DNA from 4 places in the Candidatus Clostridium stratigraminis genome. Region 2 is predicted to be linked to each of the others. Evidence: riboswitches for the same ligand, from Rfam matches in the RefSeq annotation. Region 2 holds a riboswitch; each other region holds the start of a gene.

Region 1 (4,910 bases), on a different contig from region 2:
TTTCTCATTATTTTTCCCTATTAAAACTTCCGAATCATTATGTCCTATAATCTCCACAACTTTATTATTTTCAATTCTAACAATATCATCAGTCATATACCTTACAAAAGGCATTTTATAGCTAAGAAAGCCTGTACAGGCTAATCTAAATTCATTTTTCACACTTGTTGGTATAAATTCAGTATATCCATAAATTTTATTGAATTCATAATGGTCCTCATATTTTCCACCAAAGACAGACCTTTCAGAGTGGCCATAAAAAATACAAGTATCACAGCCCAGTATATTTTTAATATAGTCATTATCTTCCTTTGGACAGAATTCTGAAATAAAAAATACATATTTAATGTTTACTTTTGTATTGGTTTTTTCTATTAACGTGCAGAAATTTTTGACTATTGATGGATACCCGCTAATAAATTCCGGTTTAAATTCTCTTATAATCTTTAAATATTTATGAATATTATCTTCATTAAGTGAAAATGGTGATAAGACTATTTCGTTATATACCGGATTATATTTAGCTATTTTCCCATTGAACTCCAAGCCTCTGAATGTAATCATTTTTGAAGTTTTATAATTATAACCGAATTTAGACCAATAATGATAAACAAAGGCTCTTTCTTTAAATATTGATTCTCTATCAAGACATATTTTTAATGGCTTTCCGCTACTACCACCGGTATATGCAACATAATGATTAATATCCAACTTTGATAACAACTTATTTTCATTAGCCAAAAATATAGCTTTATTGGTAAAAGGTAGAACTTCAATATCCTTGAAATCAGTCATTTCTCTCGGATCAAATTTTGCCTCTTTGAAAATATCTTTATAATAACTTACATTATCATCACAATATATCAATATTTCTTTTAATTTTTCAAATTGTTTCTTTTTCTTTTCTTCTTCACTTAATTCATCGTATTTATCTAATTTATAGTAAGTATCTAAAAAGTCTTTATTATTAACTAATTTCTTTCTTAAAATAGGTGCAAATATCCTTTTAATACTTTGTGGACACAACTCACTTATTTTTTTCACATATTTATAATTCATTACAATTCATCCTTTTTAAATTTGTTACTCGATATTTTAATCATTCTTAACTAGGCTGAATTTTTCTTGAATAACCAATCTTATAAATTTCAAATTACCAAACAAATATCTCTTCCACATTCGTTTTGGTTCCTGAATAAACCTATAAAACCACTCTAGCCCACATTTTTGCATCCATTCAGGTGCTCTATTAGTAACTCCAGCAACAACATCAAAACTCCCACCAACTCCCATTACAAAAGTAACCTGCATTATCGGAATATATTCCTTAACCCAAAATTCTTTCTTTGGACTTGAAAAAGCAACAAATAGAATATCAGCTTTTGATTCCCTAATATCCTTTGCTATTTCTTTACTTTCCTCATCTTTAAAATAACCATTACGATATCCGGCAATATTAAGCGAAGGATACTGTTCTTTAAATATCTTTACAACCTTCTCAACAACCTCTTGCTTAGCTCCAAAAAAATATGGTCTATATCCATTTTCAGCCGATAATTTTACTAAATTATTAAATAAATCAATACCGGTAACCCTTTCAGGAATTGGATACCCTAAAAACTTCGCAGCCCACACAATTGACTGCCCATCTGCATTTATTAAAGGGCAACTATTAACTATGTCTGCTAAATGCTTATTATCTTGCATTAAGTTAATTTTACTTGCATTAATTACAACATGTTGAACATGCTCTCTATTTTTAATTAAAGATTGAATCCTAGCTAAAGTTTCATCCATAGTTAAGGTATCAACATTACTGCCTAGTATATGTATTCTCTTCTCCACTACAATCCTCCAAATTTATATTCTCCAATACAACATCCCAAATTTTTCAGCTTCACATTTGTCTATAACGGCTTTTACATCTACACAAACTGGCTTATCCTTCATTAATGCAACCATATTTTTTACATTATCGAAATCTATACCTTGCTGTTTCGATAATGTTAGGATAGCATCTGCGTTCTTTATCGCCTCATCCTGTTTATTAACTTTAAAATCATAATTAGTAGGTACCACAGGATCAAAAGCCTTGACTATTGCACCTTTTTCGATTAACAATTTACATATATCTACTGGTGGGCTTATCCTATCATCATTTGAATAATCTTTCATAGCTAGTCCAAAGACAGCAATTTGCGAATCCACTAATTTCTTCCCTTGCCTTTTCAATAACTCCTCTATTTTATTCACTATAAACTTTGGAAGTTTCGAATTCTTTTCTCTACTTATTTTTAAAATATCAAGATCTACTGCTAATTCTTCTGCTTTTGGTGTTAGATAATGATATGCATTTGGTATGCAATAACCTCCTACTCCCGGCCCTGGAGTTAATAGATTAACTCTCTTATGAGTATTTGCAAGTTTTACTACTTCAAATATATCTATGCCAAGTGCTTCTGTGAATCTTGCAAACTCCTGAGCCATAGCTATATTTACATCTCTTTGAACATTTTCAAATACTTTTGATGTTTCAACAGCTTTAATGCATGTCGCAGGTACCATCTCTGCTTTACATACCACTCTTAATAAGTCTATAGCTTTACTTAGGCTAGCTTCATTTACTGCTCCAACCAAAGTAGGCATATTGGCAAATTCATCGAAAGCAAGTCCTTCGGCTATTCTTTCTGATGCGTAAGCTAGATAGAAATCATCTCCTGCTTTCATTCCAGACTCTTTTTCTAAAATAGGCAAACAAAGCTCCTCTGTTGTACCAGGTATTACAGTACTCCGTATTACAACCAAATCATTCTTCTTTAAGTTTCTACCAATTGTTGTGCATGCACTTTCCAAATAATCAATTATATATTTACCATCTTTTATTGGAACTCCAACAGTAACAATTATATTGTTACACTCTTGTACAGCCCAATCAGCATTAGTTGTAGCAATGTATCTTTTATTTTTTAGTTCAATATTTAATACTTCTTGAATTGAAACATGGTGAAATCTTTCCGTATGATGTGTAATCCCATCATTAGTTTGTTGTATCAGCCTATCGTCAACATCAACTCCTATGGTAGCGCAACCCCTAATCGCAAAGCTTAACGTAAGTGGCAATCCAACAAATCCTTGTCCAAAAACGCATATCCTTTTATTAATAGAATCATCAAGTATATTCTCATTAAATTGCTCCATAAACAATTCATTGGATTCTATTTCCTTAGATTCTATCTTTGTTTCTATGTCTTTCATTACAATATTTTTTACCGTTGTTTCCAATTCAGCTTCCCCCTATTCTTGTCAATAAGCTCTTAAGGTCTGTTTTCTATAAATAATAGTGTACTTGGACTATTACCTTGGATGTTTTACCATCCCTATGTTAATTTATAGTGTTACTCATTTCATTATAAAAATTATACGTATTCTTCACTTAGCCTCATAAACAAAAAAGCCATTGATTCAAAAAATTACTCGGCGGGTTGCACTACTAGCTCCATGAATTCCAAGTGCCCAAATACAGAATTCACTTCTTTGCTTCCGATTAATTTTTAATTGTTTTTAAAATACTCTATTCTTAAAAAGTTATCTCGCTCCATCATCACCAAAAAAAACAGAAAATGTCTTAAAAATTAATTTTATATCAACCCAAGTATTTCTTTCTTTTAAGTATTTAATATCTAATTCCATCCACTGCTCAAAACCTATTTTGTTTCTGCCCATAACCTGCCAATAGCAAGTTAACCCTGGCTTTACTAATAGCTTTTGTTTTTGATACTCATTAAATCTAATGACTTCTCTTGGTAAATTTGGTCTTGGCCCTACCAAGGACATATCTCCTTTTAATACATTAAATAGCTGAGGAAGTTCGTCTATGCTGGTTTTTCGAATAAATCTTCCTACTTTAGTTATTCTAGGATCTTTCTTTATCTTAAACATTGGTCCAGACATTTCATTTTTATTTTTAAGCTTATCCAATAATTCTTCTGCATTTTCAACCATAGATCTAAATTTATACATCTTGAAGGCTTTCCCATTTAAACCTATTCTCTCTTGACTAAATATTATGGGTCCTTTAGACTCTAACCTTATGGCAAGTGCTGTTATAATTAATACTGGGCTTAATAATAAAATTCCAGTAATTGCTCCAATAATATCAATAAGCTTCTTTATAAAATAATAAGTCCAGTCTTTGGTATATTCATCCTTCCAAGTTACTTCTATTCTACTATTATTTAGTACAGGTTCCCCCATTGCCCTGCCTCCAATACTTAACATTTTTATGACTAATTTAATTCCACAGAAAACCTAAATTTATCACTTCTCACTACGCATCTTCGAAATTCTATTGGCTTCTTGCCTTCGGTATAGGTAACCCTTTCAGTCAAAAATAATGGCGTACCTGCATCCACCTGAAGAAGCTTTGAATTGTATTCATCAGCTATTACAGGGTCGAAATACTCTGTTGCCTTTAAAAGCTTTATATTATATTTATCTTCAAGTAAATTATAAATTGCACATTTATCAATATCAGATGCTGTAAGTCCCGGAACGATATTCATTGGTAAATAAGAAGCTTGTACTACTACAGGTATATCATTAATTTTTCTCAGAATTTTTATTACAATTACTTGATCCGTAGATATTAACTCAAGGTGTTTTCCGATAATTTCATCACATAGCTCAGATCGAACCTCAAGAAGTTCACTTTTTATTTCATAACCCTCTTCATTAAAGTCTCTGGCAAGGCTGTATATTTTGTCTAAGCTTTGTATAAGCTTTGGTGGATTAACATAGGAACCCTTGCCTTTTTCTGTCCTAATTCTACCTTCATCCTTTAGTTTTTTCATGGAATTTCTAATAGTTACCCTTGTAACCCCGTATTCCTCAACTAGTTCATTTTCAGATGG
Region 2 (4,910 bases):
GCATTAATTTTATAGATAAAGGATTGAGGCTAGCTATGAATATAACGCTAATAACTGTTGGGAGAATAAAAGAAAAATATCTTAAGGATGCCATTAATGAATATTCAAAAAGGCTAAGCAGATATTGTAAACTTGAAATAATTGAACTTCAGGATGAGAAAACACCTGATAATGCTTCGGAAAAGGAAGAATTTCAGATAAAGGTAAAGGAAGGAGAGGCAATTTTAAAATGTATAAGGGATAGTATGTTTGTAGTTGCCTTGGCCATAGAAGGTAAAATGTTATCTTCAGAGGAGCTTGCAGAATTTATTAAAGATGCAGGCATAAAAGGTAATAGCAGTATAGCATTTGTTATTGGAGGATCCCTTGGCCTTTCAAAGGAAGTTTTAAATAGAGCTGATTATAAATTATCTTTTTCAAGAATGACTTTTCCTCATCAGTTAATGAGAGTTATTTTACTTGAACAGGTTTATAGGGGATTTAGAATTAATTACGGTGAACCGTACCACAAATGATGTAAGTATGAATTATGTGATATTAATTAAATTGCAATAAGATTTTAAAGGTTGAGGAAAAACTCAATCTTTTTTTCATTCACCCACCATTCTTAAAAACTATGGGTTTCTGTTGAAAAATATGGTAAAATATGATTATTTAATAAGAATTCCAACCTAAGTAAGGAGAAATTATGATAGCAGCTATAATAACTTTTGCATTAACACTAATTGTAATCAGTATTGCATACTTAGATATTAATAAGAAGATACATTTACTGAATAAAATCTTTTTGCATGTGTATTTTATTTTCGCTCCTCATATTTTTTTGTTAGGGTACTTTTTTAGTGAACGTACTAAATTTGGACAAGATAACGTTATATGTAAATGGATTATTTTAGCTGAGGCAATTTTTTTCACTTTTTATATTTGGATAAAAGTAAATATAGTTCCATATGCTAGGAATCATATTGTAAACATTAGATTAAGGGTAATGATATGTGGAAGAAGTATTGTTTTATATGGATTGTATGCAGCTTTTATTCAAATCATAATATATCAAATGGGAGTTGCAACAATACAAAACCTCGCCATACCTAAGAATATCTTAATAATAGACATTGTTATTATGGCATTAAATATTATTATATTACTTACAAATGGTATGATAAGAATTTTATGTACTTCAAGAAGATTAAATATAATGAGGCGACTTATAGTAGTTTTTGGGAGCCTTATTCCAATCATAAATGCGCTTATAATGATATATGCCTGCCATATAGCAAGAATAGAATATGATCATGAATGTTATAAAGTAATTAATAATAAAGCTCGTGTTGATTCAGAAGTATGTAAAACAAAATATCCACTCGTATTAGTTCATGGTGTTGGATTTAGAGATTTAAAATACATTAATTACTGGGGAAGGATACCTAAGGAATTAATTCGCAATGGAGCAACAGTTTATTACGGTAATCAAGAAGCTTGGGGGACAGTTGAGTATAATGCAAAGGACATTAAAAATAAAATTCTTGATATTATGAAAGAAACAGGATGTAAAAAGGTAAATATTATTGCCCATTCAAAGGGAGGACTAGATGCACGTTTTATGATAAGTAAATTAGAGATGGGGGACTGTGTGGCATCACTAACCATGATGTCATCACCACATAGAGGATGTAAGTTTGTTGATATTGCTTGTAAACTTCCTGATAAAATTTACAAAGCTATTGCAAGGTTTTTTGATAAATATTATAGGTTTCTAGGGGATAAAAATCCTGATTTTTATACTGCAAGCAGACAGTTTTCAACTAAACATAGTGAAAAATTTAATGAAGAGGTAAGGGATGCTCCGCAAGTGTATTATCAAAGTTACGCAACGGTAGTAAAGAATATATTAAGCGATTATATAGTAGCCATACCTTATATTTTAGTAAGGTTAACAGAAGGTGAAAATGATGGCTTAGTATCTATTAAATCTGCTAAATGGGGTGAATTTAAAGGGGTATTAAAAAATAAACGAAGGCGAGGGATCTCTCATGGAGATATTATAGACCTAAGAAGAGATGATTATAAAGGGTTTGATGTAATAGAAAAATATGTGGAAATTGTAGCAGCACTTAAGGAAGAGGGTTATTAAACACTTATTTTATGATAAACCTTTGCTTATCGATAGCAAAAAAGAAATTAAAGGATAAATGAATAATACGATAATAGAAGTATAATAGTTTTATCTATTAATAATAAGATATTTTTATTTTTGATAGGAGAATAGAGATGAAAAACAGAAAAATGAAGATGATATCCTTAATATCTGTTTTGATAAGTTTAATGTAAAATTTGAGATTCAAGCCTTAGGACTAACTGTTGAGAGAATCAGTGGAAGTGATAGATATAGTACATCTTTAGAGATTGTAAAATATATAGATAAGAATTGTTATAATGTAAGAAAATAGTTATAAGCAATGGCTATGGTGAAGCTAATGTTTGTTTTTGAGCTTGTTCAGGTGACGCATAATGTGCATTCTGAATGAGCTCTCTTTTTATGGTTCTATAAAAGAAATGGGAAAACCTCTTTTGAAGTAGTTACGGAGGGCCGTACTACAAAAAAATGAGGTTTTTAATCAACATTTATTATTAAATGTCCATATTTGAAATATATTGTTGAAATATATTTTTTTACAATTGTTGTTAATAATTGGTATATTGGATATAATTATATTTAAAACAGCATGTTTAATATATTTTACTGATCAGAACCTATCAATGTACTATAGGATAAATTATCAACAAATTAGATTTAGATTTGATTTCTTTGTAGAAAATATTAGAAACTTATCTTTAAATTCTAATTTTATATATTTTAGCAAGCTGAATTTAAATTATACTAAAGGATGGAGGTGATCTTTCATAATATAGGACATATCTCTAATGTCGAAGATAAGAAACTAATGCTCCTGTGCAAGTTTCTTATATTAGGGGAGCTGAGAAGTGCGGTCTGTATCTGGACACTTGGGCTGCATGGAGCTAATAGTGTAACCGCCCCTCTTAAAAAACAAAAATATTTTAAGAGGAGAAAATTTTATGAACAAGAAAAAAATATCATTGGCTCTGGCTGTTACAATGTCATTAAGCATTAGTATTGGAACCAATGCTAATGCAGCGAGTGCAACTAACATCCAAACAGGTAGAACACAAATGTCAGACATAAAGGTTACTGGGGTAATTACCCCAGATAAACCTACACATAAAAACGGAGATACAACGGTTAACTTAACTGGAACAGTTACCATTGATGGCCCACAATTAGTTGTAAAAGTAGATGGTGATGATAATACTGTTGTGAAAAAAATTAGTGATACTAAATGGTCTTATTCATATGTAGCAAAATTAGATCAAAATACAGCAACAGACCCAGTGTTTACAATTGAAGCCTATACAATATACGTAAATGGAAAGCCCGCTGGTGATGTTCACACAAAAGCGACTCCTGTTACCGAAAAAGTGGATATAACTCCACCAGTTATCACCATCTCAGATTATCCGAAAGACCCGACTAACCAAGACATCACTGTTACCGTAAGTACCAACGAAGGTACACTCAATGCAACTAGCCATACTTTCACAGATAACGGGAGTTTTGATTTTGTGGCAACTGATGCAGCTGGGAACCAAACTATTAAAACTGTAAGAATTAATAATATAGATAGAGTGGCACCTACGGCGGCAGTTAATTATTCTACCACTACCCCAATAAATAAAGATGTGGTGGCTACCATAAAACCGAGTGAGCCGGTAACTTATACAAACATCGATGCTCTACCTAGTACTATTATGTTTGACTCAGATGCATCTACATTGACATTTTCTAAAAATGGAAGTTTTGATTTGACATTTGCTGATGCAGCAGGTAATCCGGGATCTATACGGGTTAACGTGGAGAATATTGACAAAACATCTCCAGTGGGTTCAATTGAGTATTCAGAAACTGCGCCAACGAATCAAGATGTCACTGTAACACTTAATGCAAATGAACCTATTACCGTAACTAATAATGGAGGGTCATTATCATATACTTTCAAGGAAAATGGAGATTTTACCTTTGAATTTGTAGATGTAGCTGGCAACGTGGGTAAGGCTATGGCAAGTGTTAGTAATATTGACAAGGTAGCTCCAACCGCAACCGTTGAGTATTCTACTCAGAATCCAACAAATAAGGATGTTGTAGTAAAAATTACTCCTAGTGAGTCAGTTACTATTTTAAACAATGGAGGAGCAGACACATACACATTTACAGATAATGGGGAATTTACATTTAATTTTGTTGATGCAGCGGGTAATAAAGGTACAGCTACCGCGGTTGTTAGCAACATTGACAGGATTGCTCCTGAAATTACTATAGACCCATTCAATTCGACTGATCCAACTAACCAGGACATTACAGTTTATGCTCATACAAACGAAGGTTCACTTAACGCAGCTAGCCATACATTTACTGAAAACGGAAAGTTTGAATTTGTTGCAACTGATGCAGCAGGAAATGTGACTTCAAAAACCGTACAAGTCACAAATATTGACAAAGTAGCTCCTGTAATTACACTTGGAGATTATAATACATCTCCGACAAACAAAGATATTACAGTTACCGCATCTACTAATGAGGGTACACTTAATGTAGATAGTCATACATTTACCTCAAATGGAAGCTTTACTTTTACAGCAACTGATGCAGCAGGAAATGTAGCTGAAAAAACCGTAGTAATCACAAATATTGATAAAGTGGCTCCTGTAATTACACTTGGAGATTATAGGACAGATCCAACTAACCAAGACATAACAGTTACCGCAACCACAAACGAAGGTACACTTAATAAAGATAGCTATACATTCACTGAAAATGGAAGCTATACTTTTAC
Region 3 (4,910 bases), on a different contig from region 2:
TATGAAAGAAGTAAAGAAGTAAGAAAAGGAGGTTTCTAATTTAAATAGAGATTAAGCTGTATATTTTAGCAGTTAAAGATTAATTTTTATTATTAATTTGCTAATTTAATTACATTTTGCGAAATTTAGGGAAAAATAATAAAAACCTTTGACAAAATATTCTATTATTAGACAAAGGATATATGATTTTTCTATAGAATTGTATAAGTAATATTATGTATTAACTATGGAAGGTGTCATATATGGTAAAAGGGAAGCAGCTATTGTATGTCCATGAATTAACTCCAGGAATGATTTTGTCTAAGGAAATAAAAGCTAATGATAAGCTTTTAATTGCGGAGGGAACAATTGTAACCCAATATGCAATAAACAAACTGAAAGAATATTATATAGACAAAAAAATTGAAGTGTACTATGGAGACTCTGGGGCTGAGCAGGATTACGAGAAAGATACTGATAGAATTAGAACTATTGAGGAAGTTCAAGAAAGTCTGGAGGAACTTACCTTCGATGTGGAAAATATTTATGAGGATATGGAAAATTTAAAAGTAACAAGTTTAGAAGAAATAAGAAAATTTGCAGTAAAAATTCAAAGTGAGTTGAAATCAGTAAACTCAGTAATTAAAAATATTGTATTATATGGCAGTGGAAAAGATACTATTTACAAACATAGTGTTAATGTAACCGCTTTAAGTACAATTCTTGGCAAATGGATAGGGTTGAGTGGCAGTGATCTTAACCTTCTTACATATTCTTCAATCCTACATGATTTTGGTAAAGTTAAAATAGATAAAGGTATTTTAAATAAACCTGGAAATTTAACTCAAAAAGAGTTTAATGTAATTAAAAAGCATCCAACAATAGGTTATAACTATATAAAGGAGATACCTTTTTTAGATAAGTCTGTAAGCTATGGCGTGCTTATGCACCATGAACGGAATGATGGCTCAGGATATCCACTAGGTTTAAAGGAAGAAAATATTCATCAGTTTGCAAAAATAATTGCTATAGCAGACACCTTTGATGCTGTAAATTCCGATAGGATTTATAAAAATAGCAAGGGACCTTTCGAAGCACTTGAAATAATTAAGAAGGAAAGTCTAGGAAGGCTTGATTATGAGTATAGTAATATTTTCTTAAATCATGTGGCAAATTATTATATAGGAGAAATGGCAGTATTAAATTCGGAGAAGATTTGCAAAATAATAAAAATAGATGTAAATGATTTAACAAGACCTCTGCTTTTGGACAACTCCGGATTTCTAGATTTGAAGCATCATAAAGAATTAACAGTTGAGAAATTGGTTTTATAATTAACAAATATAAAGACATTCCAAATTTTATTGGAGTGTCTTTTATATTTTGTTTTTGTTATGCAAATAAATCATTAGTTTCATGGGGCTATATACAATGCTTGTATACCATACCCCCCTATATCATATAAATAAACAATTAACTATCATGTGAAAATGCTAACAATGCTAGCGCGTGAAACATTGTTAAATCAATATTTAACCTGTTAATGTTTTATTTATAGTATCTTTTTTATCTTTCTGTAGTATAATATACGTATAAGAGGTATGGGTAAAACAAAACGGGAGGTGTTGTGATGAATATTTTAATGTATGTTATCAGTAAGGAGTATAGGGATAAATTAAAACAAGATTTTAATAAAGATTTATCCAATAAATTAGAGCAGGAAGTAATTCAAAATGAATTTATTTACAAGAAGGTTTTAGAAGGTAATTTGAATTAACTTAAAATTTAAGCCCATAGATCTTAAATATGACTATGGGCTTCTTTTTACTTAATTATTAAGACATTATTCAATTAATAATGTCATTTTTTTTATAATTATTACAAGTTTATTAATGTACCACCTAAAAAATACAAATTATTTCGTATAATTATTATTAGATATATTGATTTCTCATTTAATATAGAATATAATGGTAATAACTTAATATAAATCAATTATTTTATATTAGTAAATAGCAAATCCATCGAAAGGTGGAGACGCAAAGCCGTGAGTCTAAAGCAAATTTATTTGCCATGATAGTCAGGTTGCCAAAAATATAGGGTAACAGTTGTATCTTTAAGATAGGCACTGTTCTGCCTGTCTTTTTTTAATGTAAAAGTTACTTGTAGCTTGAGAAGTTAAAAATGCTGTTATCTAAAAACAAAATGTTTTATTAATTGAGAGGTGCAGTATGGTAAAAAAGTGGAGTTTAGAAGAACAAAAGTATTTATCTGAAAATTGGGGACAAGTTGATCTTAGAGTTATTATGGAGGTTCTAGATAGAAGCTATGACAGCGTAGTTAGAAAAGCTCAAAGATTAGAGCTAGATACAAATAAATATCTCAAAGAGAATTTAACCAATAGGTGGTCTGAGCAGGAAGAAAATGTACTTAATAATTTTTATCAGGTTAAACCAATGAATGAATTAATGTTATTACTACCCAATAGAACAAGGGAGAGCATAATTAAAAAGGCTAAACAATTAGGCCTTAATTGTGAGAATCGGCATTGGCTTACAGAAGAAGTAACATATTTAGAAGAAAAATGGGGCGTAATGACAATAGAAAATATTGCAAAGAAGCTTGCCAGAACTAAAAATGCTGTTTTACTAAAAGCCCACAAAATAGGACTTAGGGAGCAGATAATTGCAAATGGCGAATATCTAACTCCAAAGGATATTTCTAACATTTTAGCTGTTGGAACAAGAACTGTTTATAATTGGATGGATAAAGATTATTTAAAATATAAGAGATTTAGAATAAATTCAATAAAAAAATATCAAATATCAATAGATAACTTTAAACTTTTTATAGAGGAACACGAAGATAAATGGAATACTAGAACAGCAGATATTAAATTTATTACATCGTGCTATACCACTTTCAGAGACATAGCAAATACTAAAGTACCAGAATGGTTGCTGCAAAAAATTAATGTAGACAAGCAAAAGAAACTTCCCTCATGCCGAAAGCAGTGGACAATTAAGGAAGAGAATAGGGTAAAGTCAATGATTAATGGAGGCAAAACCTGTAAGGAAATAGCACTATTATTAAATAGAAGCTTTTATTCAGTACAAGATAAAATAAGCAGCAAAAGGCATGAATATTTTCAAGGCAATAATATAACATCATCAAATTTAAAGGAAATGGACCAAATTTTAATAGGTGGATAAAGATTTACATAAAGTTGGTTACTATAAGCAGCCTTAGGTTGATAAACAAACTCTCACATAATAAATGAAGATAAAAGGGGGATTTTGCAAACTATTTTAAAGATAGTTTGCAAAATCCCCCTTTTATTTATACATTATGCACCTGCTGTAGAGGATTGAGCTGAGCTATTTGCAGAAGCACTTTGAAATAAGCTTAATAAGGAATCTAAATCAGAACTTAAATTAGTAAGTTTACTAATTCTTGTGTTTTGAATACTTATTACTTTATCTAAATCAGAAGCTGCTGCATCATATTTTTTGCCTTGCACGTCTGATTTAAATTGAGTAAAGGCTTGTTTCATGGTGCCATTGGTAGCTTGTAAGGTGGACATATCATTTTGAATTAATTTAAGTTGTGCTTCAATTTTACTTAAATCATCAGAAGTTAATTGTTTTTTACTTTGTTTAATATTATTAATGGCCGCTTTTACAGCGGCTCTTTTATCAGTTACTGTTTTTCTAAGTCCTTGAATGGTCTCATGATTTTTCTTTATTGTATCTTTTTTCTGAAGCATATTCGCTTTAAATTGCTGTCTTTCCTGAACTAACTGAAGGTGCTGCTGTTGTTTAATAAGTCCATCACCAAATGTAGTGCTTGTTCCTTGTGCATGAACAGCCATAGGCATTATAAGAGCTGCTGAAATCAATGATGAAATTACCTTAAGTTTTAATTTTTTCATTTTAAAAACATCTCCTTAATTTATATTATTTATTATTGACTCTGTTGTATTTATATCCGAACTATTATCTAGGCCATTTAAGGTGCTATCTAAATTATCTATCATATTAGAGGCTTTCTCCATTTCTTTATTTGTTGATGAGGCAGCATCAGCTGATCCACGCGCCGCATTAACATCTGCTGAAGTAGTATTATTATTTTGAACATGGCTTTGAGTAGTGGGTTTTGCATTATTTGCTGCAGTTGTTAATGTACCGCTTCTTTCACAGCCAGCAGCTAAGAAACATATAAGCATTAAGGTTATTAATAAAATCTTTTTCAATAATATCCCTCCTGTATTCCTAATTCTCCTTACAAATAAAGTTTACCATTTTAATATAGGTTAAATCTCCGATAAAATGTGGCAGAATTGTGGCAAGCTTTTAGCAGTTATATTACATATCAAAAGCAAATGTTATAATATATTGTAAGTTGTTTATATGAGGTGAAAATGACATGGAACAAAAACTTATATATATAGCAGATGATGAAATCAAGATTCAAGAATTAATAAAAATGTTTTTAGTTAAGGAAGGCTACGGAGTGGAAGCATTTACGAGTGGAGAGGAGCTTTTAAAGGCATTTAAGGAAAGAGCTGCTGACATGCTTCTTCTGGATATTATGATGCCAGGAATAGATGGACTTTCTGTCTGCACTCAAATACGAAAGGAAAGCAACGTACCAATTATTATAATTTCCGCAAAGGACGGAGAATCTGATAAGATTGCTGGATTAATGCTGGGCAGTGATGACTATATGACTAAACCCTTTAGTCCAGTAGAACTAGTTTTAAGAGTAAAAAGTATATTTAAGAGAATGGAATTTGAGAAAACTAGAGAGAGTAATTCAGAATTAATAAACATAATAGATGTAACTATTTATACTGAAGGCAGATATGCGGTTTGTAATGATCATGATTTAAAGCTTACTTCAATGGAATTTAATTTATTTCTTTATTTAGT
Region 4 (4,910 bases), on a different contig from region 2:
TTACAAATACAGGAAAAGAGGGACGATATTTATGCTAAGTTATAGCAGGAAAATCGTCCCTTGATTTTGTTATCCGTTAATTATCTTATTTAGCTCCTTAGATAAGGCATCCTTATCCATGTAATCTATATCGTCAATGGAATCCAAAAGCGTAAGTATTCTATCTTTAATACTTGAAGGTGAAGCAATAATTTCCTTGTTTTTAACAAGACCTTCTTCAAGATAATATTTATCGCCAAGCCCCATTATTCTTGTCTTAATTCCCTTTGATTTTAATAACTCCATAAAACTTACCTGGGCTTCTCTGTCTCCATGAACAAGCAGAATTTCCTTAGGCTTATTTTTAAAGCCTTGTGCCCACTCTAAAAGTCCATTTCTATCAGCGTGACCAGATAAGCCATGAAGCACATGAATTTGTGCATTAACTGCAACTTCTTCACCAAATAATTTTACTGTTTTAGCACCATCAAGAATTGTCCTTCCAAGTGTCCCAACAGCCTGATACCCTACGAATACTATAGAACATTCCTTTCTCCATAAGTTATGCTTCAAGTGGTGCTTTATACGTCCGGCTTCACACATACCGCTTGCAGAAATAACTATAGCACCGCTTTGAATTTTATTAATGGCGGCGGATTCATCAGGAGACTTTGTAAAGGTTAATCCATCAAAGTCTAATGGATCAATACCTTCTCTAACAATTTTACTAGCCTCCTCATCATAATAGTCACTATACTTTTTAAAGATTTTTGTAGATTCAGATGCTAAAGGACTATCCACATATACAGTTAAATTTTTCAAAAGCTTTCTTTCAATGTATCTATTTAATGCATAAATAACTTCTTGAGCTCTTCCAACTGCAAAGGAAGGTATAATAACATTTCCGCCTCTTTTAAAAGTATCATTTATTATCTGTACAAGCTGCTCGAACTCAGAATTAATATTATCATGAAGCCTGTCTCCATAAGTAGTTTCCATAATGATATAATCCGCTTCTTCAATTAGGGTAGGATCTTTTATAATAGGAATATTCTTATTTCCTATATCACCACTGTAAACTAATTTTACTTCATCTTTATTATCTTCTTTAATTCTAATTTCAATCATTGCAGATCCCAGCAAATGTCCGGCATCTCTAAAACGAATCTTAAAACCATCAAATACCTCTATCCACTCATCATAAGAATGGCCGTAGAATAAATACATGGATAGTTCAGCTAATTTAGCGGTATATAAAGGCTCAAGAGGTTTTAGTCCTTGTCTCATTCTCTTTCTGTTTTTCCATTCGATTTCCATTTCTTGAATGTGCCCTGAATCAGGAAGCATAACGCTGCAAAGATCTTTTGTAACCTCAGTACATAAAATCTGACCTTTAAACCCCTGCTTATATAAAAGTGGAATTCTGCCGCTGTGATCAATATGAGCATGAGACAAGATAACATAATCTATGTCTTTGGGATTAAAGTTAAAGAATTCATTTCCGCCCCTATCCTTCTCATCTTTACCTTGATACATACCGCAGTCTAATAGTATTTTCTTATCCATTACATTTAAAATATGACAAGAACCTGTAACACAGCCAGCTGCACCATAAAATTCTAAATTCATAATATCCCTCCCGTATTTCTTATTCTGACTAAGGTAATCTTAAGGAGTCCATTTCTATGAACTAGATTACCCTCAAACTTTTGCCCAAACAATGTTAATTGTTTGCCCCCTGTTGGATTGAATAAATAATAATTGAAATAGGTTTATAATAGTATATTATTTTATCAGAATTTTTTCAATAGTGAATAGAGTTTGAAATGTTAACAATTAATAATTTTTTCTATGGGGCAAAATAGCAAAAGAAATAAAGTTTCCTACTACTTAACCTGTTTAAATAGTATTTATTTTACAAGTTATATATGGTAATATGTTAAATATAAGCCTAAATTATTACAAAAAATTCATTAATTTTACATAAAGTCCATAGATAATAGCAAATTTATCGAAAGGTAAAGACGCAAAGCTGCGGGTCTAAGGAATATTCTATGACAGCCGGGTTTCCTAAGTAGGATTTTTTTCATGCCTTCCTTAACCACATCTATGCTCATTTATGGGTTCAACATCTAATTAAACACATTAGTTTCTAAATAGTGTGATTTACAGTTTAGTTATTGGGCAAGTATTATACTTTTTAGGTTTAAACATTCAAATTGACACATATTATTTAGAAAAGGGGATGTTATTTAAATGAGTATGGAGCAGGAACACGACGATGATGATACTAAGATTTTCATGGAAGAGCAGAAGGCATCAATAGAGTTTTCTGATGGTGCTAATGAGGCCCCTACGGATACTTTTTGGGGATGTAAGAACTGTGGAAGCTTGGATATTGAGGAGGGGTACAACCTGAAGTTATGTAAGGAATGTAGGGACAAGCTTTCTAGAAGACCTATTCCAAAACAGATAAAGCTAGTTTCACTACTTATTATTTTAGTTATACTTTTTTCTCTATGGAAGTTTCCAAAAAGTATTAGCTCAGGAGTTGAGTATGAAAAAGGGCTTCAAGCTGAAAAAGCCTCAAAATATGTAACAGCAATTTATCATTATGAAAATGCATTAAAGGAGCATCCAGAATCCGATAAGGCATTAGTAAGGCTGTATGTATCATATTATGAAGATGAAAGAATAGGAGATGCATATAAGGTATTTGACGAGATTGCAGGTACATCGCCTTCTGAAAAGAAAATGAAAAAAGAATTGGTTGATGAGGTTAATACAACAACAAATAAACTTGATACATATTATAGCCCAAGTAATGAATTATACGATAAAATAAAAAACCTGCAGAATTCCAAGACTGAGGATATTGTGAATATTGTGAAGCCTATTGTGGATAAAAATCCTAAAGAGGTATATGGAGCATATTATCTTGCAAATTTATATTTTGATATGAAAAATTTTAATGAAGCAAATCAAGTTTTGTCTAGGGTAATTAGTAATTATCCTGATTTTTATGCAGGATATCTTCTTCAAGCTGCTACCTATAGAGAACTAGGTAAGTATGATGAAGGTGTGGCCTATTGTAATAAGGTTCTAAAGCATAATACTGAAGATGTAGGAGCTTTTATAACCTTATCGAAGATTGAGCTTAAACGCAGGAACAATGCTAAAGGCCTTGAATATGCAAAAACAGCATATAATATAGATAGTCAAGATACCTCTGTAATCGCAAATCTTGCATTAGCTTATCATTATAATAATTTAATCACTGAAAGAGATAAATACTACAAAATTTATCAGAACTCAAATGCTACAGATAAATATACTGATAACCTGCTGAAATCAATTTTTGATGGTACTTTGCAGTGGCAAAAGCAAATTTAGGATAAAAGGAGAATTAAACAATGCTTATACCTGGATTTATAATAACAATTTTAACTTTTCCTGGGGTTATCGTTCATGAAATTGCTCACCAGCTATTTTGCAGATTATGCAGGGTTGCTGTTCTTGATGTATGTTATGTTAGGGTAGGGAATCCAGCAGGATATGTGATACATGAGAGACCAAAAAGTTCAGTTCAGCAAATCATGATAGGAATTGGACCCTTTCTTATAAATACAATTTTGGGAGCTTTAATTGCACTTCCGGCAGCAATACCAATATTATATTTTGGGGATAAATTTACAGGTACCAATATTTTAGACTTTTTTCTTATTTGGCTTGGGGTTTCCATAGCAATGCATTCCTTTCCAAGCACAGGAGATGCACAAAGTCTTTGGAAAACGGTTAAAGACAAGGAAACTCCTATACTTACAAAGATTTTAGGTACACCGATTGTATTTCTAATCTATATTGGTGCCATGGGATCAGTTGTATGGCTTGATTTATTCTACGGAATTGCAGTAGCAACTTTTATTCCTAACTTAATTATTCGTATAATAGCCTAACAGTATAGTTGCAGATAGCACAATTAGGTTTCCTAATGAATATATAAAACATAAAAGAAAAAGGGGTACAGAATACCCCTTTTTCTTATCTAACTTCAAGTGTGGTAACATTCTTCTCAGTAATCTGAGCAGTTTGCCTGGTTATCAAATCTCCACCTGAAAATTGAAATATATTCTTTGAAATTATAACATCCATAGCAGCAGATATCTCTTCTTCTGTAACATTATCTCTTACACCAGGAAGAGAAATACTTGCTTTTGAGCCTGAGCTATTTAAAAATGTCATAACTAAAGTTTTTTCAGCCATATCATTTTTCTCCTTTCAATTAATTTAAGTTAATTAGTTTATGGAACTAGCCATTAATAAGAAAGCAATCATTACTTCTTAAAATGTCATTTAACTCATATTCCATAAGACCTGCAAGAGCAGCTGCAGTGTCATAAACATTTTGATCAGTTGCAGTTACCTTTACATTAGAGAATTTCTTAGTTTTGATTATGTCTTTTCCTGTTGAATCTATGCCGTTCTTATATCTTATAGTAACGGCTGATTGTGCTAATGTGTTTTGAAGAGCCATAAAGCTTCACCTCCTTCTCCTCTTTTCTCTTGACAGACATAAATATGCACTACAAGGTTTTATTATCAAAATTAGTAATAAAAAAATTACATGAACTGACGTAATCATCAGCTCATGTAACATATTTTATATATTCTAGTTATTTATCTTAGTTAGTATATATTTTACGACTATATTTTTCTTCAATGCATTCTATTTATTCGTTTTTAATGTGCTAAAATGCGCTAAAGGCTCCAAATAATATGCCAGTAACTGGGAAGATAATCCAGCATATATACCAAAGGTTAAACACAAGACCTGCCACCAAAAATGCACAGGTAGCTAGTGGCCATACAAGTGCAGCTACAGCGCCGATAACCTTATTTTCCTGTTTACGAATAGGGCTAAATTCGTCTTT

The links. Region 2 has a riboswitch for cyclic di-GMP ahead of ACJDUG_RS11840 (beta strand repeat-containing protein). Riboswitches for the same ligand answer to the same signal wherever they lie in the genome.
Region 1: another riboswitch for cyclic di-GMP. It lies ahead of ACJDUG_RS04435 (nucleotide sugar dehydrogenase); the one in region 2 lies ahead of ACJDUG_RS11840 (beta strand repeat-containing protein).
Region 3: another riboswitch for cyclic di-GMP. It lies ahead of ACJDUG_RS00540 (hypothetical protein); the one in region 2 lies ahead of ACJDUG_RS11840 (beta strand repeat-containing protein).
Region 4: another riboswitch for cyclic di-GMP. It lies ahead of ACJDUG_RS09510 (tetratricopeptide repeat protein); the one in region 2 lies ahead of ACJDUG_RS11840 (beta strand repeat-containing protein).

The regions. Positions count from the first base shown of each region.
Region 1 covers NZ_JBJHZZ010000002.1:7,046-11,955, reverse strand. The annotation lists gene ACJDUG_RS04445 (phenylacetate--CoA ligase family protein) at 1-1,059, opposite strand, end outside; gene ACJDUG_RS04440 (WecB/TagA/CpsF family glycosyltransferase) at 1,096-1,845, opposite strand; gene ACJDUG_RS04435 (nucleotide sugar dehydrogenase) at 1,861-3,282, opposite strand; cyclic di-GMP riboswitch class II at 3,468-3,551, opposite strand; gene ACJDUG_RS04430 (sugar transferase) at 3,586-4,254, opposite strand; gene ACJDUG_RS04425 (GntR family transcriptional regulator) at 4,287-4,910, opposite strand, start outside.
Region 2 covers NZ_JBJHZZ010000008.1:26,497-31,406, forward strand. The annotation lists gene rlmH (23S rRNA (pseudouridine(1915)-N(3))-methyltransferase RlmH) at 36-515, shown strand; gene ACJDUG_RS11835 (lipase family alpha/beta hydrolase) at 689-2,134, shown strand; cyclic di-GMP riboswitch class II at 2,965-3,048, shown strand; gene ACJDUG_RS11840 (beta strand repeat-containing protein) at 3,079-4,910, shown strand, end outside.
Region 3 covers NZ_JBJHZZ010000001.1:110,678-115,587, forward strand. The annotation lists gene namA (NADPH dehydrogenase NamA) at 1-39, shown strand, start outside; gene ACJDUG_RS00530 (HD-GYP domain-containing protein) at 243-1,313, shown strand; gene ACJDUG_RS00535 (hypothetical protein) at 1,610-1,756, shown strand; cyclic di-GMP riboswitch class I at 1,984-2,072, shown strand; gene ACJDUG_RS00540 (hypothetical protein) at 2,211-3,191, shown strand; gene ACJDUG_RS00545 (hypothetical protein) at 3,326-3,910, opposite strand; gene ACJDUG_RS00550 (hypothetical protein) at 3,926-4,231, opposite strand; gene ACJDUG_RS00555 (response regulator transcription factor) at 4,405-4,910, shown strand, end outside.
Region 4 covers NZ_JBJHZZ010000005.1:47,949-52,858, forward strand. The annotation lists gene ACJDUG_RS09505 (MBL fold metallo-hydrolase RNA specificity domain-containing protein) at 70-1,608, opposite strand; cyclic di-GMP riboswitch class I at 1,971-2,053, shown strand; gene ACJDUG_RS09510 (tetratricopeptide repeat protein) at 2,236-3,372, shown strand; gene ACJDUG_RS09515 (DUF3267 domain-containing protein) at 3,393-3,935, shown strand; gene ACJDUG_RS09520 (DUF2922 domain-containing protein) at 4,021-4,242, opposite strand; gene ACJDUG_RS09525 (DUF1659 domain-containing protein) at 4,289-4,513, opposite strand; gene ACJDUG_RS09530 (permease prefix domain 1-containing protein) at 4,728-4,910, opposite strand, start outside.